2 regions of the Gordonia sp. McavH-238-E genome follow, and region 2 is predicted to be linked to the other one. Evidence: riboswitches for the same ligand, from Rfam matches in the RefSeq annotation. Region 2 holds a riboswitch; the other holds the start of a gene.
The links. Region 2 has a riboswitch for glycine ahead of gcvP (aminomethyl-transferring glycine dehydrogenase). Riboswitches for the same ligand answer to the same signal wherever they lie in the genome.
Positions count from the first base shown of each region.

Region 1: another riboswitch for glycine. It lies ahead of gcvP (aminomethyl-transferring glycine dehydrogenase); the one in region 2 lies ahead of gcvP (aminomethyl-transferring glycine dehydrogenase).

Region 1 covers NZ_JAKRFE010000001.1:446,624-462,450, reverse strand. Annotated here, with positions in the region: gene MHN80_RS02045 (hypothetical protein) at 86-1,300, shown strand; gene MHN80_RS02040 (hypothetical protein) at 1,331-2,881, opposite strand; gene secA2 (accessory Sec system translocase SecA2) at 3,034-5,475, shown strand; gene MHN80_RS02030 (CDP-alcohol phosphatidyltransferase family protein) at 5,472-6,101, shown strand; gene gcvH (glycine cleavage system protein GcvH) at 6,123-6,527, shown strand; gene garA (glycogen accumulation regulator GarA) at 6,844-7,296, shown strand; gene MHN80_RS02015 (MerR family transcriptional regulator) at 7,338-8,024, shown strand; gene MHN80_RS02010 (bifunctional nuclease family protein) at 8,186-8,698, shown strand; gene MHN80_RS02005 (MerR family transcriptional regulator) at 8,994-9,638, shown strand; glycine riboswitch at 9,668-9,769, shown strand; gene gcvP (aminomethyl-transferring glycine dehydrogenase) at 9,943-12,852, shown strand; gene MHN80_RS01995 (substrate-binding domain-containing protein) at 12,983-14,218, opposite strand; gene MHN80_RS01990 (malate synthase G) at 14,359-15,827, opposite strand, start outside.
Region 2 covers NZ_JAKRFE010000006.1:330,344-346,170, forward strand. Annotated here, with positions in the region: gene MHN80_RS11340 (hypothetical protein) at 1-310, opposite strand, end outside; gene MHN80_RS25915 (FAD-dependent oxidoreductase) at 569-724, opposite strand; gene lipA (lipoyl synthase) at 684-1,619, opposite strand; gene MHN80_RS11350 (L-serine ammonia-lyase) at 1,663-3,048, opposite strand; gene glyA (serine hydroxymethyltransferase) at 3,045-4,322, opposite strand; gene gcvH (glycine cleavage system protein GcvH) at 4,319-4,723, opposite strand; gene gcvT (glycine cleavage system aminomethyltransferase GcvT) at 4,749-5,879, opposite strand; partial or broken gene gcvP (aminomethyl-transferring glycine dehydrogenase) at 5,876-8,757, opposite strand; glycine riboswitch at 8,810-8,914, opposite strand; glycine riboswitch at 8,915-9,006, opposite strand; gene MHN80_RS11375 (aromatic ring-hydroxylating dioxygenase subunit alpha) at 9,259-10,506, shown strand; gene MHN80_RS11380 (3-phenylpropionate/cinnamic acid dioxygenase subunit beta) at 10,503-11,045, shown strand; gene MHN80_RS11385 (FAD-dependent oxidoreductase) at 11,042-12,256, shown strand; gene MHN80_RS11390 (VOC family protein) at 12,253-13,113, shown strand; gene MHN80_RS11395 (bifunctional 3-phenylpropionate/cinnamic acid dioxygenase ferredoxin subunit) at 13,119-13,433, shown strand; gene MHN80_RS11400 (SDR family NAD(P)-dependent oxidoreductase) at 13,426-14,337, shown strand; gene MHN80_RS11405 (glutamine synthetase family protein) at 14,451-15,788, shown strand; gene MHN80_RS11410 (APC family permease) at 15,795-15,827, shown strand, end outside.

The DNA.
Region 1 (15,827 bases), on a different contig from region 2:
GCCGGTTGACGGCGTTCGCCGGAACTCACGTGCACAACGGTAGCCGACCGGACAGGGGTATGGATATGACGAATGTGGGTGCTCCATGGTCCCGGTGACCTGCCGGACCGAGTTCCTGACCGGTCGCCACCATCGTTCGGCGACCGCCGCCTGGCTCCTCATGGTCGCCGGCATGGTCGCGCTCGTGGCGCTCAACGTCGCCGGCGTCGACGGCCTGGTCACCTCGGCGGTGGTCGGCGGGGCGCTCGTGGCGTCGCTGCTCGGCGCGGCCTACGGCCGACTCGGCGAACGAGGTGCTGTCCTGCTGACCGTCGACGAGGACGCGGTCTACTTCGGCAACGAGGACCGCACGCTCGTCAGCTATCCGCTCGATTCGCTGGTCACGGTCGCGGTGGGCGGGCCGGCCGATGCCACCTCGGACATGACGGGCGAACGCGCCCGGCACCTGACGGTGTTCGGGCAGAAGTACCTCAAGCTGACCTTCGCGACACAGGACGGGAAGCCGATCCCCGCCGAGGCGACCCGACGTGACCGCGAGAACGCCGCCGACTCCGCGTCGGAGACGGACTTCTGGCGGGTGGCAGTGGTCGAGGGGGACCCCGCGGTGGCGGAGATCCTGGCCCGCCTTCGGCGGCACGCTCCCGAACGGGTCGCCACCAAGAAGAAGGCTGCGACGCCGTCCGGGCCGAAGCCGGGCCCGGAGGCGAGTGGTGCGGCGGACGACCCGGTCGACCTGACGCGGCCGCCGTCGGGCGGTCCACGGATCGCCGACGCGGGATCCGACGAAGCGGCGCAACGGTTGTGGGAGGAAGCGGCGCGTCGCCACGACGAGGTCCTCGGCGCCTACGGCACCTACGAACTCGATCCCGCCATGCTGCTGCGGTACCCGGCCGTCACCGACGTGACCGTCGACCAGACGCAGACCTTCCATCTCGCGCTCGACGAGGCGATGGCCCTGCGCACCGACGAGTACCCGGGGAACCGCTCGCGCGCGGACGCCTATCAGCAATCGGTCGCCAGGCTGCGGCGGGCCTGGATCGCCTGTGAGAAGAACGGCCGGCGGGTGGGCGCGAGCTACCTGGAGCAGAACGATCAGGACGACCTCGATCGCGCGCTCAAGCTGTACAACCACGCCGCCGCCAGCAGCACGCCTGCCGAACAGGCGACCTACTACGGTCGGGTCCGCGACATCGTCAGCACCATGACCGATCGCGGGGTGCTCCACCCACCCGAGGCGGCGGTCGCCGAGCTGCAAGCGGTCACGAGAAGGGCGCTCGAAGCGGGTACGCCGAAGGTGTGAGGGCGCCGACCGTCGTGCCGCGGGGAGAGGTCAGTACAACCCGGGCTTGATGTAGGTGTCGTCCAGCGTGTAGAGGCCCTTGGCGTCTTCGGTGTGTGCGATCTGCATCGCGATGACAAACCGCTGCTCGTCGCTCACTCGACTGCGTTCGACCTTGACACCCACGGCGTCACGGTCGTATTCGGGCACCGACGCCCGCCGCATCAGGTCGGCGCGGACCCGGTCGAACACCTCGGCGGAAGTGCTGTCGAACCGGAAGCCGCCGGCCCCCCGGTACCGGCTGGGGGAGATGCTCGTGACCGGGAAATGTCCGGGCGCGACGGAGATCTCCCCGCCACGGTCGCCGATCCGGTACCGGACCAGGACGCCGCCCGAGTTCTGGATGTCGCTCGCGGTGACCGGTGAGACGCCGTCGGCGATTCCCTGGATGATGAACTGCTCGATCACGGGCGCGTTCAATGGGACTCGAACCGCCGCGAGCTGGTCGCGTGCGAGCTGGAAGGACTTCTGGAAGTCCGCGGGGTCGAAGAACTCGGCGACGGTGCCGTCGGGTCGGGCCTGCACCTCGAAGTCGCGCGACGACGTGTCCTCGCCGCCATCGACGGTGCCGGTGATCATGACGGGTTCGTTCGGGCCGGAACGCTCGACACGCACGGCTGTGAGTTCTGCGTCCGCTGCGTGAGTGCGCACCGCCGACTCCATGGGCGCCTCGATAGAACCCAGGACATCGGCGTCGATCACTGCGGCGTCGAACGATATCTGTCGATCGAAGGCCGACGTTCTGGTCTCGTTCGAGTCCCCATCCCACGCGCTGATGCTGGTCGTTCGGCCGGTGGCCGGGTCGACGACGATCGCCTGGTCAGAGGACGAGCCGACGTTGTACCTGAGACTCACCACATTCCGCTGAGACTGTGGGCCCTCGTGCTCGACGATCGCGTCCATCAACCGCCGGTGTCGTTCGGCGAGGGTCGGACCGGCCTCGTCCTCTTCGTGGACGTCGGAGTCGGCCGCCGAGTCGAAGCCGGACAGCGAGGGCCCCTCCACGTGCCACCCGCCGGCGACGCCGAACAGCAGTGCGCCGGCCACGAGCAGGGTCACCGCCGGGTACGCGAGCGCCCAGCGCCCGGGCTGATCGTCGAACTCGGGGGTGTCGGTCTGATCCCGCGGCGGAAGTGCGTCCGGCGGCAGGGTCGTGAACGGGGTGTCGGTCAGCGACTGGAAGTTGCCCTTGGTCATCGAGGTGATCCAGCGGGCCCGATACGCGGTGTCGTCCGGCGGGTTGATGGTCGCGGTGACCATCGTCGGCTGCACGTCGTCGGCCGTGAGGCTGCTGCGTGTGAGTGCCTCCACCTCGACCTGCGGGGCGTCGGGTGAGGAGGCTCGCCTGAATTCCGGCAGCTCCGACACCCGCGACGCGCGCGGACTGATCGCGATACCGGCGAACACCAGCGGGATCCCGAAGAACAGCGCCACCCACCAGTCGTTGAACGCACCGAGGCCCACACCTACCGCGATCAGTGAGCCGGCGACCACCGCCCGGACGAGGCGGCGTCGAACCCTGTTCCGGCGAGTCCTGGTCATGGGCCGTCCTTAGTCCTCGAGCCGAATCGGTGGACTGATCATAATGTCGGCGTCCTCGGTCGACCAGCGGCCGCGTACCGTTGTTGCTGACCTGGCCGCCGAGAGTGGGCGGGTCGCGACGCAAACCGGGAACGATCAGGAGAAATGTTTCGGTGGGAAAGCTGAGCAACAGCATGTGGCGACTTCTGGGCGCCCAGTCGACTCGCAATCAGTCGAAGTCGTTGGGAGTGATCAAGGACGCCGAAGCCCACACCGACTGGGCCGCCGACCTCGCCGACGACGCGTTCGGCGCGGAGGCCGAGAAACTCGACATCACCGAGAAGCCGGCCGACCGCGCGAAGTTCCTCGCCCTGGTCCGGGAGGCCGCCGACCGCGCCCTCGACCTGCGACCCTTCGACGTCCAGTTGCAGGGTGCCCTGCGCCTTCTCGAGGGCGACATCGTCGAGATGGCCACCGGTGAGGGCAAGACGCTCGCCGGCGCGATCGCCGCGATCGGTCATGTGCTGCAGGGACATCAGGTCCACGTGATCTCGGTCAACGACTACCTGGCGACCCGCGACGCGGAGTGGATGAAGCCGCTCTTCGAGGTCTTCGGCATCACCGTGCACGCGGTGTCGGAGAACTCCGACCGGGAGGAACGTCGCCGCGCGTACGACGCCGACGTCACCTACGGGTCGGTCAACGAGATCGGCTTCGACGTCCTGCGAGATCAGCTCGCGCTGTCCGAATCGGACCTCGTGTCGCCCACACCCGACGTCGCGATCATCGACGAGGCGGACTCGGTTCTGGTCGACGAGGCGCTGGTGCCGCTGGTCCTCGCCGGGTCGACCGAGACCGAGGTGCCCGACGAGGCGATCCACGACGTCGTGTCGCGGATGAAGAACAAGCACTACGAGGTCGACGCGGAGGGTCGCAACGTCACCCTCACCGACGAGGGTGCGGCGTTCGTCGAGGAAGAACTGGGCGGTATCAACCTCTACAGCGAGGAGCACGTCGGCACGACCCTCGTGCACGTCAGCATCGCGATGCACGCGCACTACCTCCTCGAGCGCGACATCCACTACATCGTGCGCGACGGCGGGGTGCACCTCATCAACGCCTCACGCGGCCGGGTCGCACAGCTGCAGCGCTGGCCCGACGGCGTGCAGGCCGCGGTCGAGCTCAAGGAGGGTCTCACCCAAACCGATTCGGGCGAGGTCATCGACACCATCACCGTCCAGGCGCTCGTCGGCCGCTACCCGAAGGTGTGCGGCATGACCGGCACCGCGCTCGCCGCGGGCGAGCAGTTCCGGCAGTTCTACGAACTGCGCGTCTCCCAGATCCCGCCGAACACCCCCAACGTCCGGACCGACCTGCCCGACCGGGTCTACGACACCAAGGCCAACAAGGTCGAGGCGATCGTGGCCTACGTCAAGGAGATCCACGAGACCGGACAGCCGGTCCTCATCGGCACCCACGACGTGGCCGAGTCCGAAGAACTCGCGTACTTCCTCGACAAGGCGGGGGTGCCGTCGGTCGTGCTGAACGCGAAGAACGACGCGGAAGAGGCCAAGATCATCGCCGAGGCCGGTGCGCGGGGGGCCGTGACCGTGTCGACCCAGATGGCCGGCCGCGGCACCGACATCCGCCTGGGCGGCTCCAAGGACGATGCGGACGCCCACGACGAGGTCATCGAACTCGGCGGGCTGTGCGTGGTCGGAACGGGCCGGCACGACACCGAGCGACTCGACAGCCAGCTGCGCGGTCGCGCCGGCCGTCAGGGTGATCCGGGTACGTCGGTGTTCTTCTCGAGTCTCGAGGACCCGGTCGTCACCAAGAACCTCGCGTTCAAACGAGACCCGGTGTCGCCCAACGAAGACGGTTCGATGGGCAGCAAGGGCATCGATCTCATCGAGCAGGCCCAGCGGATCGCCGAGGGCGTGATGCTCGAACTCCACGCGAACACCTGGCGCTACAACAAGCTGGTCAACCAGCAGCGCGACATCATCGTCGAACGCCGGATGCAGATCCTCACCACCGACGTCGCACTCGACGAGCTCGCGGATCTGGAACCGGAACGCTATGCGCAGCTGACCGGCGAGACGACGACCGACACGGCCGACAGCGACAAGTCCGACAGCGACAAGTCCGACGCCGACCCCGGCACGACGGAGCCCGACACGACCGAGCCCGACCCGACGAAGGCCGACCCGACGATGGCCGGCACCGCCCGGGCGGTGTCACCGGTCTCCCGGGAGGTGCTGTCGCAGGTCGCTCGCGAGATCGTGCTCTACCATCTGGACCGCGCCTGGGCCGACCATCTCGCGTTCGTCTCCGACGTGCGCGCGAGCATCCACCTGCGGTCGCTGGGCAAGGAGAGCCCGCTCGACGAGTTCCATCGGCTGATCCTCGCCGAGTTCGCCGACCTCCCCGGCGCGGCGCTCACGAAGGCGCGTGAGACGTTCCGGGAGGCCGACATCACCCCCGACGGCGTCGACCTCGGCTCCGCCGATCTGCACCGCTCGACGACCACGTGGACCTACATGGTCCACGACAATCTGTTCTCCTCGGGCGGAGCGAAAACACTGCAGGGCATCATCGGGATCTTCCGGTGACCGAGCCGGAGGCGGCGACCACGCCGGCTCCGGACCGGATCGTCACGGTCCCGAACGCGCTGAGTGTGCTTCGGCTCGCACTCATCCCGGTGTTCGTGTGGCTGCTGCTCGTCGAGAAGGCGGACGGGTGGGCCTTCGCCGTGCTGATGTTCTCCGGCTTCTCCGACTGGGCCGACGGGAAGATCGCGCGTCTGCTCGATCAGTCGTCGCGGATCGGCGCGCTGCTGGATCCGGCCGCCGACCGGCTCTACATCGTGATCATCCCGATCGCGTTCGGCATCCGGGAGTTCTTGCCGTGGTGGCTGATCGGTGTGATCATCGCGCGGGACGTCCTGCTGTTCGCGTCGGCGCCGCTGTTGCGGTCGCGCGGGGTGCTGGCGCTCCCGGTGCTCTACATCGGCAAGGCCGGGACGTTCGCGCTCATGAGTGCCTTCCCGTGGCTTCTTGCCGGACAACTCGATTCGATCGTGGGAACCATCGCTTACCCGATCGGTTGGGCTTTCATGATCTGGGGTGTCGGACTGTATCTGTGGTCCTTCGTCCTGTACTGGTATCAGACGATCCTGGTGGTGCGGCGCATGCCGCCGCGTCACCCGGCAGGCGCCTCGGCAGACAGCAGGGTCTGACCGAGAACGAAAGGGGTTCGCGTGACCGACAGCAAAGTGCCAGAGACCTTGCGCTACACCGCGGAGCACGAGTGGATCGAGCGACTCGGGCCGACCACGGTGCGCGTCGGGATCACCGACTACGCGCAGGACGCCCTCGGCGACGTGGTGTTCGTGCAGTTGCCGGAGAGCGGCGCCGAGGTGACGGTCGGGGAGTCGTTCGCCGAGGTCGAGTCGACCAAGAGCGTGTCGGACATCTTCGGTCCCCTCGCGGGCACGGTGTCGGCGGTCAACGACGCGCTCGACGCATCGCCGGAACTGGTCAACTCCGACCCGTACGGGGAGGGCTGGCTGGTCGAGATCGAAGCCGCCGACGAGGCGATCCTCGACGAACACCTGGGTGAGGTACTCGACGCCGCGGGGTACCGCGCCGTCATCGAGGGGTGAGTTCCCGGCGGCCGCGAGCGGCCGGTGACCCGATCGACCCGGCTGACGGCTCTCGGAACGATATGATCGTCGTTGCCGGAGTCGACTCGCCCGCCGGTGCGATCGGCATGACCGGTACGGTTACGGCAGTGGGAACGAGGCGCGGCGTGACACCGATGCTCACGATCTCGTGCCGAGAACTACCCGGCCGCACAAGTCATGTAGATTCGACCGGCCGTCGCGGTGACATCGGGCGGGCATCGTCCCGGGCTGTTCCGACGGTTCCGAGGACGCGGTTGACGACTATGCGGTTGGCACTGACGACGACGAAGGAGAAGTGGTGAGCGAAAACGACAGGGACTTCGAGGCGCCGGTGGAGACCACATCGGTGTTCCGGGAGGAGTTCATCAACGAACTCGACGCCGGGACCAGCACCTCGAGTGAGCCGGCCGACACGGGGGTCGAGCGACTCGCTCCCGGGACCGCGCTGCTTGTCGTGAAGCGAGGACCCAACGCCGGGTCGCGGTTCCTCCTCGATCAGCCGACCACCTCGGCCGGTCGACACCCCGACAGCGACATCTTCCTCGACGACGTGACCGTCAGTCGTCGTCACGCCGAGTTCCGTCTCGGCGACAACGAGTTTCAGGTCGTCGACGTGGGCAGCCTGAACGGCACCTATGTCAACCGGGAACCGGTCGACACCGCGTCCCTGAGCAACGGCGACGAGGTCCAGATCGGCAAGTTCCGCCTGGTCTTCCTCAGCGGTCCCCGCGACGAAGCAGACGCCTGACACCCGTGACGGCGTCCACGGCCCCCCGCGGCGAAGGATCGATGTCGATCGGCACGGTCCTCGCCCAGTTGCGTGATGACTTCCCCGACATCACGATCTCGAAGATCCGATTCCTGGAGTCGGAGGGTCTGGTGACCCCGGAACGGGCACCGTCGGGGTATCGGCGGTTCAGCCAGGCCGACTGCGATCGGTTGCGGTTCGTGCTGACCGCCCAGCGGGATCGCTATCTCCCGCTCAAGGTGATCAAGGAACAACTCGACGCGATCGACAACGGGAACGGCGGCTTCGGTCCCGGCGGGACGCGGGTGCTCTCCGCGGCCCGGGGGACCGTGGCGCCGGCCACCGATTTCGGTGCTCGAGCCGGGCGTGTGTCGCGCGAGACGCTGATCGAACGCACCGGCGTCGACTCGGCGTTCGTCACCGAGTTGCAGCGCAACGGTCTGCTGATCGCCGGCCCGGCCGGCTTCTTCGACGAGGACGCGGTGCGGCTCGTCGAGGCGGCGGCCGCATTGGCCAGCTACGGCCTCGAGACCCGCCATCTGCGGGCCTTCAAGGTCTCCGCGGATCGGGAGGCGGGTCTGGTCGCCCAGATCGCCGGCCCGATCGCGAAGGGCAAGGGCACGGGTGCGCGGGATCGCGCCGAGGAACTCGTACGCGAGATCGCCGCGCTGTCGGTGACGCTGCACACGCAGTTGGTCAAGGCTGCGGTCAAGGGCGCGCTGGACTGAATTCCCGGCGCGTCGTCGGCCTCCGGTGCGCGTCGTCGCACCGGACTGAACAGCAACGACCGTCGGAAGACCGCCGCGAGTCGGCCGCCGCTGTTCACTCAGTCGGTGTAGCGTCGAGGTCACTGAATCGAGCGCCGTACAAGGCGTCTGGGAGGTGCGAGATGAGCGAGATGCGTGTGGTGGGCATCAGGGTCGAACCCCCGCAGAGCCAGCCGGTGTTGTTGCTGCGTGAGGTCGACGGCGAACGCTACCTGCCGATCTGGATCGGCCAGAGCGAAGCGGCGTCGATTGCATTGCGACAGAAGGGGATCGAGCCTCCCCGCCCTCTCACACATGACCTGATCGTCAACCTGATCAAAGAGTTCGGGCAGACCCTGCTCGAGGTCCGGATCGTGGACATGCAAGAGGGCACCTTCTATGCCGAGATGATCTTCACCGGCGATCTGCGTGTGTCGGCGCGGCCCTCGGATTCGATCGCGGTCGCCATGCGCGCCGAGGTCCCGATCATCGCCGACGAAGAGGTGCTCGCCGAGGCCGGCCTGCTCATCCCGGACGAGGACTCGGACGAGGCGCCCGAGGCGCAGGCCGACGAGGTCAAAGAGGACGAGGTCGAGAAGTTCAAGGAGTTCCTCGACAACGTCTCGCCCGACGACTTCAAGGCGAGCGGGGCCTGAGCGGTTCGTTCCATAGGTCGGAGCAGACTTGCCGGCTGTGCAGCCGAAAGCCAGATCACAGAATCGACACCGGCCGGTCACCGATTGTCTCGATCTCAAGTTGAGGTTCAGTGTCGTGGCGAGTCGCGTTGATCCCCGGTCATCCGCCGCATAGCGTCATCAGCGACATCGAGCACCGGACACGGGCCGATGAAGATGATCGGCCGACCGGAAACAGCCTGGACCGCGTACTGTGGACGTGGACGTCAGGCACCGTGGTGCGGCGTCCGATCCGAGCTTTGCGAGGGAGTCAGAAGTGGGCGATCGTCCGGTCGACAACGAAACGACGTCGAGCGACCAGTCACCCGATCGTCCGGTGACCGAGCGTGTAGACGCCGTCCCGACCCAGGGCAGTCTCGGAGACATCGCCCCGGGCCTGTTCCCGGACGACACCGTGCCCGACGAGCTCGTCGGCTACCGCGTGCCGAGCGCGTGCCAGATCGCCGGGATCACCTACCGTCAGCTCGACTACTGGGCCCGTACGTCGTTGGTCGTCCCGTCGATCCGCGGAGCCGCGGGATCCGGCAGCCAGCGCCTGTACTCGTTCAAGGACATCCTCGTCCTCAAGATCGTCAAGCGTCTGCTGGACACCGGCATCTCGCTGCAGAACATCAGAGTCGCCGTCGACCACCTGCGCCAGCGCGGTGTCGAGGACCTCGCCAAGATCACCCTCTTCTCGGACGGCACGACGGTGTACGAGTGCACGTCGGCCGAAGAGGTCGTCGACCTGCTCCAAGGCGGGCAGGGCGTGTTCGGGATCGCGGTCAGCGGCGCCATGCGTGAGCTGACCGGCACCATCGCGGATTTCCCCGGCGAACGGGCCGACGGCGGTGTCAGCGAGACCGCGCCCGAGGACGAACTCGCGGCGCGCCGCAAGAACCGCGCCCGTCGCACCGGCTAGTCCGCGTTCCGCGTAGACTGGCCCCGCGTCGCTACGCTGCGGGAGAGCGCCGACGGCAGAGATGCCGGCGGCCGCCGAAGGAGCAACACCTCTCCGTCAAACTCTCAGGCACCCAGGACCGCGGTGGTGACGACGTCTCTGGAAAGTGACGATCCGTCGTCCGCCCACGGTGAAAGGTCGTCGCGCAGCGCTGCGGGGCACCGAATCTCTCAGGCGTCACATCGGCTGCCGCCGACGACATGACAGAGGGGGAGGGCCAGCAGCCGGTGCGCGCACCGGCGCCTGCGAGAGGTGCCCTCCACCCGTGTCCACCACCGATGCGACCCCGTCCGACACCCCGGACCCGTCCACAGCCCCCGCCCCCGGGGTCTCGGCCGCCTTCGTCGACCGCCATGTAGGCCCGGACGCCGACGAGACCCGGCGCATGCTCGAAGCGATCGGCGCCACCTCACTCGACGACCTCGCCCACCGCGTCATCCCGGCGGTCATCGCCGACGAACTCGACTCCGACGTACTCGGCGCACTACCCGAGCCCCTCAGCGAGAGTGCGGTTCTCGCTCAGCTCGGCGACCTGGCCGCACGCAACACCGTCGCTCGGTCGATGATCGGGCTCGGCTACTACGGCACCCACACGCCCGGCGTCATCCTCCGCAACGTGCTCGAGAATCCGGCCTGGTACACCGCGTACACGCCCTATCAGCCCGAGATCAGCCAGGGACGTCTCGAGGCGCTGCTCAACTTCCAGACCATGGTCGCCGACCTCACCGGGATGGAAGTGGCCAACGCCTCGATGCTCGACGAGGCCACCGCGGCCGCCGAGGCGATGACGCTGATGCGCCGTGCGGGCAAGTCCAAGTCTCCGCGCGTGGTCGTCGACGCCGACCTCTTTCCGCAGACGCGTGCGGTGCTCGACACGCGCGCCGAGCCGCTGGGCATCGAGATCGTCGAGGCCTCACTGCATCCCGAGCTCCCCGGATGCGGACTTCCCGACTGCGAGTTCTACGGCGTGATCCTCCAGGTACCGGGTGCGTCGGGTCGCATCGTCGACGCCACCGCGATCATCGACGCGGCGCACGACCGCGGCGCACTCGTCGCGGCCGGTGCCGACCTCCTGGCGATGACCCTGCTGACACCGCCCGGCGAGCAGGGCGCCGACGTCTGTTTCGGCACGACGCAGCGCTTCGGCGTGCCGATGGGCTTCGGCGGGCCGCACGCCGGATACCTCGCCGTGGGCTCGAAGCACGCCCGGCAACTCCCGGGCCGTCTGGTCGGGATCTCCAAGGACGCCGACGGCAACCTGGCCTACCGGCTCGCGCTGCAGACCCGCGAACAGCACATCCGCCGCGAGAAGGCCACGAGCAACATCTGCACCGCGCAGGTACTCCTGGCGGTGATGGCCGCCATGTTCGCCTCCTACCACGGCGCCGAGGGGCTGCGCGCCATCGCGCGCCGCACCCATGCCGCGGCGGCCCGGCTGGCCGACTCGCTCGCGGCCGGCGGATTCTCGGTCGCGCACGCGAACTTCTTCGACACCATCGAGGTGCACGCCCCGGGTCAGGCCGATACCGTCGTTGCCCGGGCTCGCCAGGAGGGTGTCAACCTGCGCCGGGTCGACGCCGACACCATCGGCATCGCCTGCGATGAGACCACGGTCGATGCCGACCTCGATGCGGTGTTGCGTGCCTTCGACGTCGCCGGCGTCACGCCGCGTGCGTTCACGCAGCCGATCGAGAACCGCACCAGCGAGTTCCTCACCCACCCGGCGTTCAACCGGTACCGCACCGAGACCGCGATGCTGCGGTACCTGCGAGCCCTGTCGGACAAGGACATCGCGCTCGACCGCAGCATGATCCCGCTCGGGTCGTGCACGATGAAGCTCAACGCCACCACCGAGATGGAACCCATCACCTGGCCCGGCTTCGCGCAGCTGCACCCGTTCGCTCCGGCCGACGACACCGCGGGGATCCGAGAGCTCATCGCCACCCTCGAGAACTGGCTCGTGGCGGTCACCGGATACGACCGCGTCAGCCTGCAACCGAACGCGGGGTCGCAGGGAGAGTTCGCCGGCCTGCTGGCGATCCGGGGATACCACCTCAGCCGCGGCGACGGCGACCGCGATGTCTGCCTGATCCCGTCGAGCGCCCACGGCACCAATGCCGCCTCGGCGGTCATGGCGGGAATGCGCGTCGTGGTGGTCGGGTGCCGAGACAACGGCGACGTCGACCTCGACGATCTGCGCGCGAAGATCGACGCCAACGAGGGTCGCATCGCGGCGATCATGATCACGTACCCGTCGACGCACGGGGTCTTCGAGCACGACGTGCGTGAGGTCTGCGGCGCCGTCCACGACGCCGGCGGACAGGTCTACGTCGACGGCGCCAACCTCAATGCGCTGGTCGGCGTGGCACGACCGGGTCATTTCGGTGGCGACGTCAGTCACCTGAACCTGCACAAGACCTTCTGCATCCCGCACGGCGGCGGCGGACCGGGCGTCGGACCGGTCGCGGTCCGGGAGCACCTCGCCCCGTTCCTGCCGGGACACCCGCTCGCCGACGAGCTGCCCGGCTCGGCGACCATCGCCGCCGCACCGTACGGCTCGGCGGCGATCCTGCCGATCACCTACGCCTACATCGCGATGATGGGGGCAGACGGGTTGCGCCGGGCGACGCTGACGGCCATCACCGCTGCCAACTACGTCGCCAAGCGGCTCGGTGAGCACTACCCGGTGCTCTACACCGGCGAGGAGGGCTTCGTCGCCCACGAGTGCATCCTGGATCTGCGGGCCATCACCAAGGCGACCGGCGTCACCGTCGACGACGTCGCAAAACGGCTCGCCGACTACGGTTTCCACGCCCCGACCATGAGCTTCCCGGTTGCGGGCACCCTGATGGTCGAGCCGACCGAGAGCGAGAACCTCGACGAGATCGACGCCTTCTGCGACGCGATGATCGCGATCCGCGGCGAGATCGAACTCGTCGGACGAGGGGAGTGGCCCGCCGAGGACAACCCGCTCCGCGGTGCCCCGCACACCGCCGAGTCGCTGGTCGGTGAGTGGGATCATCCGTACTCGCGGGAACTCGCCGTCTACCCGCAGGGGCTGCCATCCGCGGGTGGCCGGGCGAAGGTGTGGCCGGCCGTCCGGCGGATCGACGGGGTGTACGGCGACCGCAACCTGGTGTGCAGCTGCCCGCCCATCGAGGCTTACAGCAGCTGACCCGACGCTCGGGAAGCTCCTCGCCTGCTCGTTGAGTAGGTGAGGAGCGTAGCGACGAGCCGCTTACTGCTCGTTGAGTAGGTGAGGAGCGTAGCGACGAGCCGTATCGAAACGACCCCGGCCGTCGCTTCTAACCGCCCGCGGTTCCCGCCGGCACCGACGCTGCCGTCGAGCTCGCCGGGACGCTGGCCGGCCCGTAGACCAGCCGGTTGATCGCGACGATCGCGCCGTCCTCGGGCGTGGGCATCGGGTTCGGCGTCCGGGGGAAGGTCACCGTCGGCGTGGCCGCGGGCATCGGGGCGTCGCCCCGGAAACCGAGCTCGGTGAGCAACCGGAGCTGCTCGGGTTCCGAGGCGAACTGGATGAACTCGGCGACGGCATCGGTCGCCGATTCGGTCACCTCCGGTCCCGACAGACGGATCACCGGATAGTCGGCGATCGGTGTCGGACCGGACGGGATCAGTTCGGCCAGCCGCGCACGGTCGTCGTCGCGGGTCATCTGGAACAGGCGCTGCTCGGTGATGGGTACGACGTGGATCGGCGCCCGAGCGGCATCGGGGGCGTCGGCGATCGTCGTCGCGGCGCCCTGGGGTGTCCCGTCCGGGGAGAGCGGGGCGCCCTCGAGCATGGCGCGGATGCTGGAGCTCACCCGCGGGGACTCGGCGTCGGTTGTCGTCAGCGGACCGGTGGTCCGGGTGACGCGGGTGGCGACCGCCTGGGCGGCGAGTGCGCTCGCGTCGGACTGTGCCCCGATCGGCATCGCCATCCGCAGCGACCCCCAGCCCTGGAGGCCGAAGTCGGTGAGCGAGTTGTCCCGACGTTGCAGCGTGGGGATCTGGGACCAGTCGAGACGTCCGTCGAGGGCGGTGTCGAGTTCGGGCGATACGGCCAGAACGACCGGTGTCGAGACCAGGGAGCGTGTGTTGCCCTCGATCGCATCGGGTTTCGCCGCCGCGAGATCTGCCGACCACACCGACGACTGGGGGACCCAGGCGGCGGGATGGGCGCCCATCGACTCGGTGTCCCACGACCCCGACAGACTGTCGAGGGTGATCTTGGCGTCGCCCGGGCGGACGTCGACGGTGACGCACTTGTCGCGTACGACCGGATTGGTCGCACCGAAGTTGCGGGCGACCGCGGCGAGCCCCGGCGCGATGTCGGGGTCGGCGATGATCGGGACCGACTCACGGCCTTCGACGCATTGCGCGGCGGCCTGTTCGGCCTGGCGATCGATCCGATCGCCGAGGTCTCGCCAGGTGACGACGACTGCGGCGATGAGCAGGATCGACAAGAGGGCGGCGACGACACCTCGGCTCACGCCGCGGCTACGGATGCTCTCCCCGCCGCTACTCCGATGATGTGCCAACGCCGATGCCCTCCCTGCTCGGTGCGTCCCTCGCCCGGTCGGCCGTGGCGACCCGGTGCGCAGTGCAGGGTACGACGATACGCCGTGCCGATCCTGGGCGGTTCGGCACGGTCGTATCGCCTACGTCGAGGCCGGCGCGATCAGCCCGCCGGGTTCGCCGCCTTGTACTCGCGGCGACGGCGGTGCAGGATCGGCTCGGTGTAGCCGCTGGGCTGTGTGGTGCCCTCCAGGATGAGCTCCTTCGCTGCCTGGAAGGCGATGTTGGAGTCGAAGTCCGGCGCCAGTGGACGGTAGGTCGGGTCGCCGGCGTTCTGACGGTCGACGACCGGGGCCATCCGCTCCAGCGATGCGACGACGTCGGCCTCGGTCACGATGCCGTGCCGCAGCCAGTTGGCGAGCAACTGACTCGAGATACGCAGTGTCGCACGGTCTTCCATCAACGCGACGTCATGGATGTCGGGCACCTTCGAGCAACCGACGCCCTGGTCGATCCAGCGGACGACGTAACCCAGGATCGACTGACAGTTGTTGTCGAGTTCCTGCTGCTTCTCCTCGTCGGACCAATCGGTCTTGGGGGCGAGGGGAATCGTGAGGACGTCGTCGACGGAGGCGGGGTCGCGCTTGGCGATCTCGTCCTGGCGCTCGAACACGTCCACCTGGTGGTAGTGGAGCGCGTGCAGGGTGGCGGCGGTCGGCGACGGAACCCATGCGGTCGTGGCGCCGGCCTTCGGGTGCCCGATCTTCTGCTCGAGCATGTCGGCCATCAGGTCGGGCATGGCCCACATGCCCTTGCCGATCTGCGCCTTGTGCTGCAGACCCGCGTGCAGACCGGTGTCGACGTTGAAGTTCTCGTAGGCACCGATCCAGGTCTGCTGCTTCATCTCGCCCTTGCGCACCATCGCGCCGGCTTCCATCGACGTGTGGATCTCGTCGCCGGTGCGGTCGAGGAACCCGGTGTTGATGAAGACGACGCGCTCGGAAGCCGCGTTGATGCATGCCTTCAGGTTCACCGTGGTGCGGCGCTCCTCATCCATGATCCCGACCTTGAGCGTGTTCTCGGGCAGGCCGAGAACCTTCTCCACGCGGCCGAACAGTTCGACGGTGAAGGCGACCTCGTCGGGCCCGTGCATCTTCGGCTTCACGATGTAGACCGAACCCGTTCGCGAGTTCTGCAGTCCGTCATCGGACATGCCGTGGATGCCGATCAGCGACGTGATCAGGCCGTCGAGGATTCCTTCCGGGACCTCGTTGCCGTCGGCGTCGAGGATGGCGTCGTTGGTCATCAGGTGTCCGACGTTGCGGACGAAGAGCAGCGAGCGGCCGTGTAGGTCGAAGGCGGTGCCGTCGGGCGCGGTGTACTCGCGGTTGCCGTTGAGCACTCGGGTGAAGGTCTTGCCGCCCTTGCTGACCTCTTCGGCGAGATCGCCCTTGTTGAGGCCGAGCCAGTTGCGGTAGCCGATGACCTTGTCCTCGGCGTCGACGGCGGCGACGGAGTCCTCGAAGTCCATGATCGTGGTGATCGCGGACTCGACGACGACGTCCTTGATGCCTGCCGGGTCGGTGGAACCGATCGGCGACGACGGGTCGATCTCGATGTCGAGGTGCAGTC
Region 2 (15,827 bases):
GGGGGCCGGCGAGGATATCGCCGACGGCGTACACGCCAGGCAGATTGGTGCTGAGTCTGTCGTCGGTCATCACGTATTCACCGTCGGTGAACACGCCGGCGACTTCGAGGCCGGCGCCATCGGTACTCGGCAGGCGATGTTCCACTGGGAGGCTCCGAATGGCAGAGAAGGGCTCTCCGGAGTCGGAGCTTGCTGGTGGCATCCTTCCGATTCCGGTGGCGCCGCTACCGGCAGGTATTGCTGCCATCGGGCGTGATCCCATTGCGAGGACCAGATACTCGCCGACGATGCGGTGTCGGTCGACCTCCACGGCCCGATCCCGGAAGAGACGGCCTCGCCCCCGGATGGTGGTGATGTCACGACGTGCGATCAGTGACCGCAGACCCTCATGCATCCGAGACACGACGGACTGCGGGTGGGCGATCGGCTGCCCCGTGCGTCCACAGTCGGACGACATGTGTGCCCGGAGAGTTGCGGTAGCGCAGCCCTGGGCGAAAGAATGAGCACTCTGTAGGAGCGTGGCCATGGGTATGCACTCCTGGTGCAGGCGAGAACCGCCGAGTTGTGCTTATTCGATCAGTATGACCGATCGACCGAGTTCGGATGCGCGTAATGCAGTCGCGTACCCGGCCGGCCCGGCACCGAGAACGACGATGTCTGCTGAGATGTGCATCTGTGTCGATTCAGGCTGGGCCGGGTACAGCCGAACGCAACGCCTCTGCATAAAGATGTCCCGCTCGATAAGACGACCGGACGAGAGGCCCCGACATGACCCCGAGGAATCCGGCGTCGCGCGCGGCACCCTCCAGCGTTGCGAATTCCTCTGGCGTGACCCAACGGGAAACCGGGTGATGTCGGGCAGATGGACGTAAGTACTGCGTGATGGTGATCAACTGGCACCCGGCCTCATGCAGGTCATCGAGAACCGTCATGACCTCCTCGGTGGTCTCGCCCAGTCCGAGGATCAAGTTGGATTTGACGATCAGTCCTTCCGAGCGGGCACGGCGGAGGACATCGAGTGAACGCGCATAGTCGAATCCGGGCCGGATTCTGCGGAAGATCCTGGGCACCGTCTCCACATTGTGGGCCAGAACTTCGGGTCGACTGTCGAATACTTGCTGCAATTGGGTGTTGCCGGCTTTGAAGTCGGGAATCAGCAGTTCGACGCCGGTACCCGGGCACCGACTGTGTATCTGACGAACCGTCTCCGCGTACAGCCACGCCCCGCCGTCGGGCTGGTCATCGCGTGCGACGCCGGTCACCGTTGCGTAGCGCAGACCCATCGCCTCGACGGAGTCGGCCACCCTACGCGGCTCGTCACGATCTATCGGCATCGGCTTCCCGGTGTCGATCTGGCAGAAGTCGCAGCGCCGAGTGCATTGGTCACCGCCGATGAGAAGTGTTGCCTCGCGATTCTCCCAGCACTCGAAGATGTTCGGGCAGGCGGCTTCCTGGCACACGGTGTGGAGGCTCTCACGTTCGACCAGCGCAAGCAGTTCGCGGTGGCCGGTACTCGTTTTGAGGGGTGCACGCATCCAGGCCGGCTTCCGTTCCACGGGGGTCTGGCTGTTCCGCACCTCGAGGCGCAGTAACCGTCGGCCGTCTGGGCTTGCATTCATAGGGCCTCACCTCCCGATGGGCTTGCACAGGCGTTCCCGCACATCAACATTCGACGAGGTTCACCGGGACGTTGATGGCCAGTCCACCGGTAGACGTTTCCTTGTACTTCGCGCTCATGTCCATTCCGGTGGCTCGCATCGTCTCGATGACCTGGTCGAGACTGACGCGATGAGTGCCGTCACCGCGCAGAGCCATCCGGGCGGCATTGATCGCCTTGCCTGCCGAGATCGCGTTACGTTCGATACAGGGGATCTGAACCAGTCCCTCGATGGGGTCGCAGGTCAGACCGAGACTGTGTTCCATCGCGATTTCTGCGGCGTTCTCGACCTGCGCGGCTGTGCCGCCGAGGATTTCGGCAAGCCCAGCAGCAGCCATGGAAGCAGCGGAGCCGACTTCGCCCTGGCATCCCACCTCTGCGCCCGAGATCGAAGCGCGTTCTTTGTACAGCGAACCGATGGCGCCCGCGGTGAGGAGAAAGCGGACGCAGCTGTCGTCCGGGTCCATGCGACCCGCGGGCGTGTAGTGGCGGGCGTAGTGCAGGACTGCAGGAATGATCCCGGCGGCGCCGTTGGTGGGCGCCGTGACGATCCGGCCCCCGGCAGCGTTCTCCTCGTTGACCGCGAGAGCCACCAGGTTCACCCAGTCCTCGGCGAATGCGGGATCGCGATGGGGGTCCTCAACTCGTAGACGTTCGTACCAGTTATGCGCGCGGCGGCGAACACGCAAATTGCCGGGTAGCAGACCGTCTCGAGTGAGTCCACGCTGCTGACAGGCGAACATCACATCCTGCAGATGGAGCAGCCCCGAGCGAACTTCCCGGTCGCTCCGCACGGCCACTTCATTGGCCAGCATGACCTCGCTGATGGACTTGTTGTGCCCTTCGGCCAGCGCGAGCAATTCGCCCGCAGTGGCGAAGGAGAACGGCCCCTTCGGTAGCTCCCGCGTCCCGGTGTCCTGGTCCTCGTCGGCGATCACGAATCCGCCACCGATCGAATAGTAGGTCTTCGACGAGATCGGATCTCCCAGCACATCGGAGACGGTGAGCGTCAACGCGTTCGGATGGCGCTCGAGAAACGTCGCAGGATGCAGTGCGATGTCTTCTTCGGCGAAGGCCACAGCCTGCGCGCCGGCTATCTCGACCCGGCCGCACTCCCGGATTCGGCTGATCCGGGTCTCGACTTCGTCAGCATCTGAGTGTTCGGGCGAGAGTCCTTCGAGTCCTAGGAGAATCGCGGGCATCGAGCCATGCCCGGCCCCGGTGGCGGCCAGAGATCCGTAGAGATCGATGTGCAGGTCGACGACCCGGGACAGTGCCCCGTTGTCCAGCAGTTCGGCGGCGAACCTCGCGGCGGCGCGCATCGGACCGACGGTATGCGAACTGGACGGGCCGATGCCGACACTGAAGAGGTTGAATACGCTGACCGTCATGCCGACGTCACGCTCTGGTAAAGGGGGTGTCTCGCCGCCAGCGAGCGTACGGTTTCGGCTTCGCTGGAGAGATCGGCGTCGGCAGGTGCGGAGAGCGTGCGTGCGATCACGTCGGCGACCGCCTCGAAATCGACAGTGGTGAAACCCCGGGTGGCGAGCGCGGGCGTACCGATGCGGAGACCCGACGTCACCATCGGCGGACGCGGATCGAATGGTACGGCGTTGCGGTTCACCGTGATCCCGACGGCCGCCAGCCGGTCCTCGGCCTCGCGTCCGTTGATCGAGGCATCTCGCAGGTCCACCAGAACGAGGTGCACGTCGGTTCCTCCGGTCACGACGCTGATTCCGGCTCGTGACACGTCGGGGCGCATCAGCCTGTCGGCCAACACCCGCGACCCGTTCAGGCACCGTTGCTGACGTTCGACGAAGTCGGGGTCGGCGGCCATCTTGAAGGCGGTGGCCTTCGCCGCGATCACGTGTTCCAGGGGCCCACCCTGTTGCCCGGGGAAGACTGCGGAATTGATCTTCTTCGCGATGTCACCGTCGTTCGTCAGGATGATCCCGCCGCGGGGCCCCCCGAGCGTCTTGTGGGTGGTGGAGGTGACCACGTGTGCGTGCCGGATCGGTGAGGGATGAAGCCCCGCCGCCACCAAGCCGGCGAAGTGGGCCATGTCGACCATCAGGTGGGCGCCGACCTCGTCGGCGATCTCCCGAAACGCGGCGAAATCAAGGTGGCGCGGGTAGGCCGACCAGCCGGCGATGATGAGGCGCGGACGATGCTCGCGGGCCGCGCGGGCGACAGCGTCCATGTCGATGAGGTGATTGTACTCGGACACCCCGTAAGCCGCGACGTCATACAACTTGCCCGAGAAGTTGAGGCGCATTCCATGGGTGAGGTGGCCACCCGCGTCCAGGGACAAGCCGAGGATGGTGTCGCCGGGCGTGAGCAATGCGTGCATCACCGATGCATTGGCGGTCGCGCCCGAATGTGGTTGCACGTTGGCATATCCCGCGCCGAAGAGGCGCTTGACCCGATCGATGGCGATCTGTTCGACGCCATCGACGTGTTCACACCCCCCGTAGTAGCGCCGGCCCGGGTAACCCTCGGCGTATTTGTTGGTCAGCACCGAACCCTGGGCCTGCATCACTGCCAGCGGTGCGTGGTTCTCCGACGCGATCATCTCCAGGCCGGTGCGCTGGCGACGGAGTTCTCGAGCGATCAGCGCCGCGATCTCGGGATCGTAGGCGGTGAGATCGGCGTCCAGGACGTTCACGAGTCCAGGCCGTTCTTGGCGGCATACTCGGCGGCGGTGAGCAGAACCCCCGTGTCGTTGGCGAGAACGGCAAACAGCCACCCCTCCCCGTAGGGATCGGCGGTGATGAGACCGGGATTCTCCACCGCGGCGGCATTCAGTGCCGAGACTCGGCCGCTCACAGGGGGATACAACTCCGACACGGTCTTGGTCGACTCGACCTCGCCGCATGATTCGCCGGCCACGAGCGTCGTGCCGACCTCGGGGAGTTCGACGAAGACCAACTCGCCGAGAGAATCTGCGGCCACCGAGGTGATCCCCACCCGAACCGGTTCGTCGGGGAGTGCGGCACCGGGCGCGACGAGCACCCACTCGTGCTCGTCGGTGTAGCAGCGATCGTCGGGGAGGGGTTGTGCGGGCATCGTTGTCTCCTTGGTTCGATAGCGGTCAAGAGCGGCGATAGAAGGGGCTGGGGGCCACGATGAACGCCTCGTGACGACCACGGATGCCGACGTTCACCTGCGTTCCGGGTTCGCACGACTCGATGTCGACATAGGCGAGCGCAATGGGGTGACCGAGTGTCGGTGAGAGGGCTCCAGAGGTCACGATGCCGATGTCGGCACTGCCGGAACCGTCGAGGACCCGGTAACCGGCCCGCGCGGCTCGCCGTCCGTCCCCTCTGAGTCCGACGAGCCGGCGACGCACCTCGCCTTCCGCGAGCTTTGCCAGCGCATCGCGTCCGACGAAATCCTTCTCCAGGCGGACGACCTTGTCGAGTCCTGCTTCGAACGGGTTGGTCTCCTCGGACAGTTCGTGCCCGTACAGGGCCATCCCGGCTTCCAGTCGCAGCGTGTCCCGGCATGCGAGTCCGGCCGGGCGGCCGGAGAGTTCGGTTGTCTTCGCGAGTAGCGCTCGCCACAGCTCGACGGCGTGGTCGTTGGGTACGTACAGTTCGAAGCCGTCCTCGCCGGTATAACCGGTGCGCGCCAAGAGGACCTCGACACCGGCGACTCGGGCCGGGCCGGCGGCGTAGTACTTGAGGTCGGTGACATCGCCGGAACGGTCGACGGGGACCAACGACTGCACGATCTCCCGGGACGCCGGACCCTGGACGGCGATGAGAGCGGTGGCCGGCGACTCGTCTGTCACCGTGACCGAATCGAAGTGTGCTGCACGCGAATTCATCTCGTGGAGGACTCGACGACTGTTCGCGGCGTTTGCCACCACGAGGTAACGCGTGTCGCCCAGACGGTACACCACGAGATCGTCGATCACTCCGCCCTCCGGGGAGCACATCAGCGAGTACTTCGCGCGTCCGACGCTGACCGACGACAGCCGACCGACCAGAGCGTGATCGAGCAACGCCGGGGCGTCGGGACCCTCCACGGCGATCTCGCCCATGTGGGAGAGGTCGAACAGACCCGCTGCGGAACGCACGGCGTGGTGTTCGGTGAGATCGCTGTCGTACTTGAGTGGCATCCGCCAGCCTGCGAAATCGGTGAAATGCGCATCCAGCGCTTCGTGTTCGGCCAGCAGTGGAGACTCAAGGACCTCCGAGGACGGGCTGCTGCTACTCATACGGGGATCTCCTGTTTGTCGGCGACACCGGAATCGGTTTCATCGAAAGCGTCTAAGGGAGGGCAGGAACAGACCAGATTGCGGTCGCCGTGCACCCCGTCGATCCGCCGGACGGGCGGCCAGTACTTGGAGTTGCGCAGCGAGTCGACCGGGTAGGCGGCGACACTGCGCGGGTAGGGGAGGTCCCACCTGTCCGCGGTCACCTGTTCGGGTGTGTGCGGCGCCTGCCGTAACGGACTTCGCTCGAGTGGCCACATGCCCTCGGCCACCATGTCGATCTCTGCCCGGATGGCGATCATCGCCTTGATGAACCGGTCCAATTCCGCGAGGTTCTCCGACTCGGTCGGTTCGACCATCAGCGTGCCGTTGACCGGAAAGGACAGCGTCGGAGCATGAAATCCGTAGTCGATGAGACGTTTGGCGACGTCCTCCGCCGTAACTCCGGTGGTCTTGGTCAGCTCCCGGAGGTCCAGGATGCACTCATGCGCGACCAGGCCGGACGGACCCGTATAGAGCACCGGGAAATGATCCCGGAGGGACCTGGCGACATAATTTGCCGCGAGCACCGCGGTCTTGGTCGCGTGGGTGAGTCCGTCCCCGCCCATCAGTGCGATATATGCCCATGTGATCGGGAGGATGCCGGCCGATCCGTGGCGGGCGGCGGACACCGGTGTGCCGCCAGACGTCGAACTGTCCAGGGGGTCGGCCGGAAGGTACGGAGCGAGGTGTTCGCGAACGGCCACTGGTCCGACTCCCGGGCCGCCTCCGCCGTGCGGGATGCAGAAGGTCTTGTGAAGGTTCAGATGGCTGACGTCGCCACCGAACCATCCCGGCCTGGCAAGTCCGACAAGGGCATTCAGGTTGGCTCCGTCGACATACACCTGCCCACCCGCGTCGTGGACGAGATCGCACACCTGCCGGGCGTCACGTTCGTAGACGCCATGTGTAGAGGGGTAGGTCAACATGATGGCAGCGACGCGCTCGCCGTGTGCCGAGATCTTGGTTCGCAGATCATCCAGGTCGATGTTGCCGTTGTCTGCGGTTCTGACGACGACCACGTTCATGCCGGCGAGTACCGCCGATGCCGCATTGGTCCCGTGAGCCGACTGCGGTATGAGACAGACCTTGCGATGGGCTTCACCGCGTGCGGAGTGGTATCCGGCTATCGCCAGGAGGCCTGCGAGTTCGCCCTGCGAACCAGCGTTCGGCTGCAGGGACACCCGGGCGTAGCCGGTGAGCTCGGCGAGCCAGTTCTCGAGGTCACCGATCAGTGTCAGGTAGCCGTCGGTCTGCCGGGGAGGCGCGTACGGATGGATTCCGGCGAACCCGGGCCAGCTGATCGGTTCCATCTCCACCGCGGAGTTCAGCTTCATGGTGCACGACCCCAACGGGATCATCGTTCGGTCGAGTGCGAGGTCTTTGTCGGACAGGGAGCGCAGATACCTGAGCATGGCGGTTTCGGACCGATGACGGTGAAAGACAGGGTGAGTGAGATACCCCGTCGTGCGCCGGACAGATGCCGGCAGTCGGCAGGTGTCGGTGAGAGGCACGCGCGTCGCACCGAAAGCGGCCAACACGCTGTCGACGATCCCGTCGGTCGTCAGTTCGTCACAGGCGATGCCGACATGGTCGACATCGATACGTCGGAGATTGATCCCTGCCTGTTCGGCCCGCCGCACCACCCCGTGGGCCTGGCCGTCGGCAGCGACCACGAGCGTGTCGAAGAACTGCTCGTGCTCGAGTGTGAAGCCGGCGGCTTCGAGCCCTGCCGCGAGCTGCCGGGCGTGGTTGTGCACTCGTTCCGCGATGGCGCGCAGCCCCTCTGGACCGTGGTAGACCGCGAACATTCCGGCGACGTTCGCGAGCAGAGCCTGTGCAGTGCAGATGTTGCTGGTGGCTTTGTCGCGTCGTATGTGTTGCTCGCGGGTTTGTAGGGCGAGGCGGTACGCGGGTGCGCCATCTATGTCGACCGAGACTCCGACGAGTCGGCCCGGAAGCATCCGCTCGAGTCCCGCGCGCACCGACAGGAACGCGGCATGAGGTCCGCCGAAGAACAGCGGAACCCCGAATCGTTGAGCCGAACCCACCGCCACATCGGCGCCCTGTTCACCGGGTGGCACCACCATGGTCAGGGACAACAGGTCGGCGGCGACGGTGACCAGGGCGCCGCGTTCATGGGCGGCTGCGATCAGGCCGGTGTTGTCTCGCACCTCCCCGGACGATCCTGGAGCCTGGATCACGAGTCCGAACAACTCGCCGGCCGGAAGGCCGGCGGAGAGGTCTGCGGTCGAGACCTCGATGCCCACAGCGGCCGCTCGCCCGGAGACGACAGCGAGGGTTTGCGGTAGGCACGCGGCGTCGAGGATCACGCGAGACGCGGTCGACTTCCGGTTGGCGCGGCGCATCAGCAGTATCGCCTCCATCACCGCGCTGGCCTCGTCGAGCAGGGACGCTCCGGCCACCGGGAGGGCGGTCAGGTCCTGGATGACCGTCTGGAAGTTCAACAGAGCCTCGAGCCGGCCCTGCGATATCTCGGGCTGGTACGGCGTGTAAGCCGTGTACCACGCGGGAGACTCCAGGATGTTGCGTCGCAGCACGGCGGGAGTCACCGTGTCGTGGTACCCGAGTCCGATCATCTGGACGCGGGGCGAATTACGTTCGGAAAGTTCGCGGAGAGACGCCAAGACGCCTGCCTCGGTGCGGCCTCCGGGAGCGTCAGCGGCACCGTGTCGCGAATCTGCTGGGGTACTGCTGCGTCGATCAGCGCATCCAGTGTCGGGTGATCGAGAGCTCGCAGCATCGCCTCGATGGCGGTGGCATCAGGCCCGACGTGTCGGTCGACGAACTCTCCGGCCCCGGTGGCGCAGACGGATTTCATGGCACTCCAGATCTCGGCGGTCCGGTGATCTCCCGGATTACATGGCGGAACACCTCCCCGCTCTGTCCTGAGACCTGAGAGTCCGGGCGCTCCGTCGTGGGGTGCCCTACACCTTCGGTAAGCCGGTCGACGATGACCGTCTGTTCTCCAGAGTTGCCTTCGCGCAGTGGTACTGGGGCCTGAGAGATTCCCGGGGAGGGTGTTGCTCCTACGGCGCCTTCGTCATGAAGGTTCTCCCACCGCGCATCGACGGCGTCTTCGATTGTGGTGCAGACGGTACAGACCGGATCGAGATCTGTCCTCGCGCGCAGGTGGGCCGGTTCCGCAGAACGGAACCGCCGACCGTACCGACCTCGGCCCGTTAGATCCCGGGAAGGGTTGGGGCCACGACGGCCGGGCGAAAGGCAGTGGTGAAACGGTTGACCGTTCCGCTGCCTGGAATCGATCTCTGGTCGGACGCCGTGCGCCCGGTGCATTGTGCAGGTCACAAAGGAGGAGCTTGTGTCGAAGACCTACAGTCAGCTCGTCGACCCGGATGCGGGCCGAGTGGGCGCAGCGATCTACGCCGACGAGGACATCTACGAAGCCGAGATGGATCGCATCTTCGGTCAGTCGTGGCTGTTCCTCGCCCATCAGTCGATGTTGCCCAAGCGCGGCGACTACCTGACGACGACCATGGGCGACGACCCCGTGGTCGTGGTCAACAAGGGCGGCGGCGAGTACGCGGCATTCATGAACCAGTGTCGTCACCGCGGCATGCGGATCTGCCGGGCGGACCAGGGCAATGCGAGAGCGTTCACCTGCTCGTACCACGGATGGGTGTACGACCTCCAGGGCAATCTGACCCAGGTGCCGCATGAGGAAGACGGCTACCTGTCGAAGTTGGACAAGGGCCGGATGGGGGCCACGCAGGTGCCCCGGATCGTCTGTTTCCGAGGTTTCGTATTCGGAACCTGGAGTTCGGACCTTCCGGACTTCGAGGAGTACCTCGGCGACATGGTCTGGTACTTCGATTCGTTCGCTGATCGCTGGGAGAACAACGAGGTCCTCGGCGCAGCCAATCGGTGGACGATCGACTGCAACTGGAAGTTCCCGTCGGAGCAGTTCGCCACCGACGTCTACCACGCGGAGACGAGTCACGTGTCGGCGCTCATCGCGCAGGGCGGCGACTGGGTGACCGCGGAGACCAAGGGGCTGCAGTTCAGTTCCCCCGGTGGGCACGGTACGGGGTTCTATCTCGATGACGCGCCGGACATGACCGATTACGGCGATGCCGCCCGTGCATACCGGGCGGCCAGTCGGGAGCGGGAGATCGAGCGTCTGGGTGAGCACCGGGCCGTACACGTACGAGGCCACAACACGGTCTTCCCGAACTTCTCCTTCCTGATCGGTACCAACACGTTTCGCGTATGGCAGCCCCGCGGTCCGCATCAAATCGAGGTGATGGCATGGACCCTGGGTGATGCCGACGCCCCCGACGAGGTCAAGGACGCGATGCGACGCAACGCACTGCGTACGTTCAGCGCCGGCGGGATCTTCGAGGCCGAGGACGGCGAGAACTGGGCCGAGATCCAGGACGTGCTCAAAGGACGCCGGGCTCGACGCTCCGACTTCGACTTCACCATGGGCCTCGGGGCGGCCGGTAGCGAAGAGGGCTTTCCAGGACGGATCAGCAACATTTACAGCGAAGAGGCCGGCCGGGCGTTCTACCGGCGCTGGCTGGAACTGATGGAGGGCGGGCAGCAATGATTCCTCAGACTGCCACGGAGAGAGTCACACTCGAGGTTCATCACGAGATCAGCCAGTTCTTGTTCCGGGAAGCGCGCCTGCTGGACGACCGTCTCTTCGACGAGTGGCTGGGCCTCTTGGCCGAGGACATCCGGTACGTCGCTCCCGTTCGTCTGGCGCGGATGCCGCGTGAGCAACGGAAGGAATTCGAGCCCGAAGGCGGAGGTGCACACTTCGATGACACCAAAGAGGATCTGGCCCAACGGGTGCGAAAGGTGAACAGTGGACGCGCGTGGTCCGAGGTTCCCGCGTCACGTACCCGCCACCTCATCACCAATGTGGAGGTGGAGCCCGGTGACGAGCCGGATTCGTACCGCGTGATGTCCAACTTCTTCCTGTACCGGACACGGAGCGCGACCTACCAGGACCAGTTCGCCGGCGGTCGACGCGATCTGATCCGTCGTCGGTCGGGCGACCACGGGGATCTCGAGTTGGCTCGTCGTACCATCTTGCTCGATCAGACCGTCTTGCTCGGCAACAATCTGTCGGTGTTCCTGTGAACCCCCATGTGGTCGTCATCGGTGGCGGACAGGGCGGTGCGACCGTCGCTCACACGCTGCGGGCGTATGGGCACGCCGGTCCGGTGACGCTCCTGTGCGCCGAGTCGGTTCTGCCCTATGAGCGGCCTCCGTTGTCGAAAGGGATGCTCGCCGGGGAAGCGCCGACGCCGGTCGTGCCCGAGAACTTCTACGCTGACGAGAACGTCGACGTCCGGATCGCCACGCGTGCAACCAGCCTCGCTGCACGCGCGTCGGGCTGGGCCGTGCGCACCGACGCCGGTGACAAGATCGACGCCGACACCGTGATCCTTGCGACCGGGTCGACACCGCGGCGGTTGGCGATAGCTGGAGGCGATCTCGACCACGTGCTGACGCTGGGTTCGATCGACGATGCCGCTCTGGTGCAGCGCCGCCTGGGCGATGCTGCGAACGTGGTCATCGCCGGTGGGGGGTTCGTCGGGTCCGAGGTTGCAGCGGGTCTGCGCGCCCGCGGACATGAGGTCACCATCGTAGATCCCGTCGATCTGCCGATCGCGTCCCGCACAGCGCCCTGGGTCGCGCGGCGATTACGCCAGCGCCACGAGGAAGCCGGGGTGCGGTTCGTCCGGGACACCATCGCAACGATCGAGGGTGATGAGGCCGTTCAGGCCGTGGTCACCACGACCGGAGAACGGTTGCCTTGCGATCTGCTCCTGGTGGCCATCGGCAGTGTGCCCAACGTCGAGATCGCGCAGTCGTGCGGGATCAAGGTGTTCGATGGGATCGAGTGCGACGAGCGCGGGCGGACATCGATCCCGAGCATCTATGCGATCGGCGACGTGGCGACATGGCCGTACGCGGGGCTGGGCCGGGTGCGAATCGAACACTTCCGCACAGCCGGAGACCACGCGCAGGTAGTTGCCGCCGACATCACCGGTCGTGATGTGCCCCCGCTTCGAGCCCCCTGGTTCTGGACCGACCAGTACCAACATCGAGTCGAGGTCGCCGGTCGTCCGTCACTCGGCGACGACATCGCTTTCCGGCACGACCGGAACGGTGAGATCCGAATGTCCATCCATCTTCACGGTGACCGGGTCGTCGGCGCGGTGGCGCTGGACGCCTCGCGCGAGATGCGCGCGGTCTCGCGACTGATCGACAAACAGTCGCCGATCGACCCGGTTGCCATTGCCGACCCCTCCCTCGACCTACGAAAGGCTGCGTTGCCCTCATGACCAATGTTCGTGCACTTGGATATCTAGGACTCACGACCGACGATCTCGACGGTTGGCGCGAGATGGCGGGCCCGATGCTCGGTGCCGAGGTCCGGGACCGTGGCGACGATGAGCTCGACATCCGGCTCGACCGCCGCGCGTGGCGCACCCGGATCGTGCGAGGCGACGAGAACGATCTGCGATTTGCGGGTTGGGAACTGGCCGACGATCGCGAGGTGGATGCCCTCGTCGATGAGCTGTCTGCGGCCGGGCACAGGTTTGTCGAGGCCGACGCGGATCTCCGCGCCGAGCGCGGCGTGGAGCGGCTCGTCGTTGGGAGCGACCCGGACGGTAACGCCGTGGAGCTGTTCCATTCGGCGGCTGTCTCCGGTGACCCGTTCACTTCGCCGTACCAGAGCACGTTCCAGACCGAGCTCGGCGTCGGTCACATGGTCCTCTTCTGCAGCGACATCGAAAAGATGTTGTCCTTCTACTGCGACCTGCTCGGCCTGCGCCTCACCGACGTGATCCATCTGTCCGAGGAGACGATCTACTTCCTGCACTGCAACGAGCGCCACCACAGTTTGGCACTCGTGCCGGGTCGCACAAGTTTCACGCTGCAGCACATCATGTTCGAGGTCGACGACATTGATACAGTGGGCGCCGCGTTCGAACGCTGCGACGCAGCCGCGTTGGCGCAGACGAACCTGGGCCGACACTCGAACGACCTCATGTTCTCCTTCTATGCTCTCGCGCCCGGTGGGTACACCATCGAGTTCGGCGCCGGTGGCCGGCTGGTCGACGACGCCACCCACCACGGTGCCAGCTTCACGACTACGAGTTGGTGGGGTCACCGCGATCTGAAGCCGAGTAGGTGACTGCCATGGCATGGACCAAGGCCTGCGCGACTGAAGACGTTCCCGTCGACGAAGGACATCGAGCGGTCGTCGGGGACAAGGTGCTGGCGGTGTTCAACGTCGACGGGGAGTTCTTCGCGACCGACGATGTGTGCACTCACGGCGAGTCGTCTCTCTCTGAGGGATACGTGGAACCGGACTGCTCGGTGGAGTGCGTCGCTCACATGGCCCGGTTCTCGCTGAAGACCGGTGAGGTGCTGGCGCCGCCGGCAACCATTCCGATCACGGTGTACCCGGTCCGGGTGGACGATGGGATTGTGATGGTCGATCTCGATGGATGACTCGCACCAGCCGTCGGTGGCGGCGCACGGGCGGCTGGCCGGCCGCATCGCCGTGGTGACCGGAGGTGGGGCGGGAATCGGTAGGGCGGTGGTCGACCGATTCGTCCGTGAGGGCGCGTCGGTCGCCGTGCTCGAATTGTCCGAGCCCAGAATCGCTGCGTTGCAAGAGTCGTATGGCGACGCGGTGCTTACCGTGCGCGGTGATGCGACGCGACTCGGCGACAACCGCGACGTGGTCGCCACGGCCCGGGAAGCCTTCGGGTCAGTGCACTGCTTCGTGGCCAATACTGGGTTCTGGGATTTCGGGCAGAGTATGGAGCAGTTGCCGGACGACGAGAGATTCGACCTCGCCTTCGGTCAGATCTTTGATCTGAACGTGAAAGCTTTTCTAGCCGGGGCGAAAGCGGCTACGTCCGCACTTCGGGAGACCCGTGGATCACTGGTGATGACCGCGTCGAACGCGAGCATGCATCCCGGGGGCGGGGGGCCCCTTTACACCGCGTCGAAGCATGCGGTCGTGGGCCTGGTTCGTCAGCTCGCCTACGAACTCGCCCCCGCTGTCCGGGTCAACGCGGTAGCGCCTGGCGGGATGCTGACGTCGCTGACAGGTCCGCCTGCGTTGGCGACCGGAGCGACGTCAATAGCCGATCTCCCGATGGACGAGCTGATCTCGACGGTCTCGCCGCTGGGGTTCTTGCCGGAGCCGGAGGACTATACGGGGTGGTATGTGTCGCTTGCCTCTGCGGACGACGCGCGCACTATCACTGGATCGGTTATCGAGTGTGACGGCGGTGAGCGGGTTCGCGGGCGGGCATTCTCCGAGTATGCGCGGCTCAAAGCGGGTGACCTCAGATCGCAAGGGCGCGCTCGCACGGTTCCGAAGGCTGAAACCACTCTGTTGTAACGGGCGTCACCCGGTCTCACACTCTTAGCCACTCGCATAAGACCACACCTGGAGGATCAATGGTCAGCACACCCGGAGCCGCACCCGAAGAACTCGCACGAGTTCGCGCTCTGTTGGCGGAGAACAACATCGAACGAGTTCTCATCGGCGGCGCCGACATTCACGGTCAGTTTCGAGCCAAGTTCATCCCGTCGTGGCGGTTCGACAAGGAACCGGAGGCCCCGATGCACATCGCCGATGTTATGGCGATCATGGATATCGAAGACGAGATGATGCCCCGTCCGGCCGGTCACACCGGTTGGTGGCCGACCTGGGAAAGCGGATTTGACGATCTCGACGCCATCCCGGATCTCAGCACCTTGACCCCGGTGCCGTGGATCGAGAACGGTGCGCTTGTCCTGTGCGACTACTACGACCTCGATCATCAACCGCTGCCGGCGATGCCTCGCAATGTGTTGAAGTCCGTGATCGCCCGTTGCGAAGCAATGGGTTTCGAGGCCAAGATGGCGACTGAGTACGAGTTCTTCATCTTCCGCGAATCGTTCGAGACGGCCAAGGCGAAGGGATTCCGCAACCTCACGCCTCTGGGCGAAGCAGTAACGATGTATGGGGCAGAACGCGCGCATGCCGACCTGCCGATCACGCAGGGGATCGAAAAGGCTTGTGCCGGAATGGGTATCGATATCGAGGCAATCATGGCCGAAGGTGGACCGTCGCAGTTCGAATTGAATCTCACTCCGCAGTCGGCGCTGCGCGCGGCGGACGAGGGATTCCTGTTCAAGTTCGCGGTCAAGCGGGTTGCCGAGCAATTCGGGCATTTTGCGTCGTTTCTGCCCAAGTTCGGCTCCGGTGAGTTCGGCTCGAGTTTGCACGTGCACCAGTCGTTGTGGGCGGGCGATCGCAATGTGTTCTACGACGGTTCCGCGGATGACCGGCTATCGTCGACTGCCAGGCATTACATCGCGGGGATGCAGAAGACGCTGCGCGAGTTCACTGCGGTATTCGCTCCGTTCATCACCTCCTACAAGCGATTCGAAGAAGAAAGCGCCGCCGGTACGCAGGTCGCCTGGGCGGTAGGCAACCGCACGACGGCGCTGCGCGCGGTTAAGGGTTCGGAGGGGGCCACCCGGATCGAAAACCGAACGCCGGGGTCTGACGGCAACTCCTACCTCGTACTCGCAGCGATGCTCGCAGGCGGGCTGTGGGGGATCGAGAACGAGCTCGATCCCGGACCTGCCTACGAGGGCAACGCCTACGCCGACGAGTCGCTCGAGCGTGTTCCGTCAACTCTCGCCGAGGCGGTCGAGATCTTCGCGCAGAGTGAGGTCGCCAACAAGTTCTTCGGCGAGGAAGCGGTCACCTACTTCGCCGAGAGTCGACGTTGGGAGGTCGCCCAGTTCAACAACGCCGTGACCGACTGGGAGCTTGCCCGCTACATCGGAACGGTGTGAGAACCCGTGACGATCGGTGACAGTTCGCTGACGACGCTG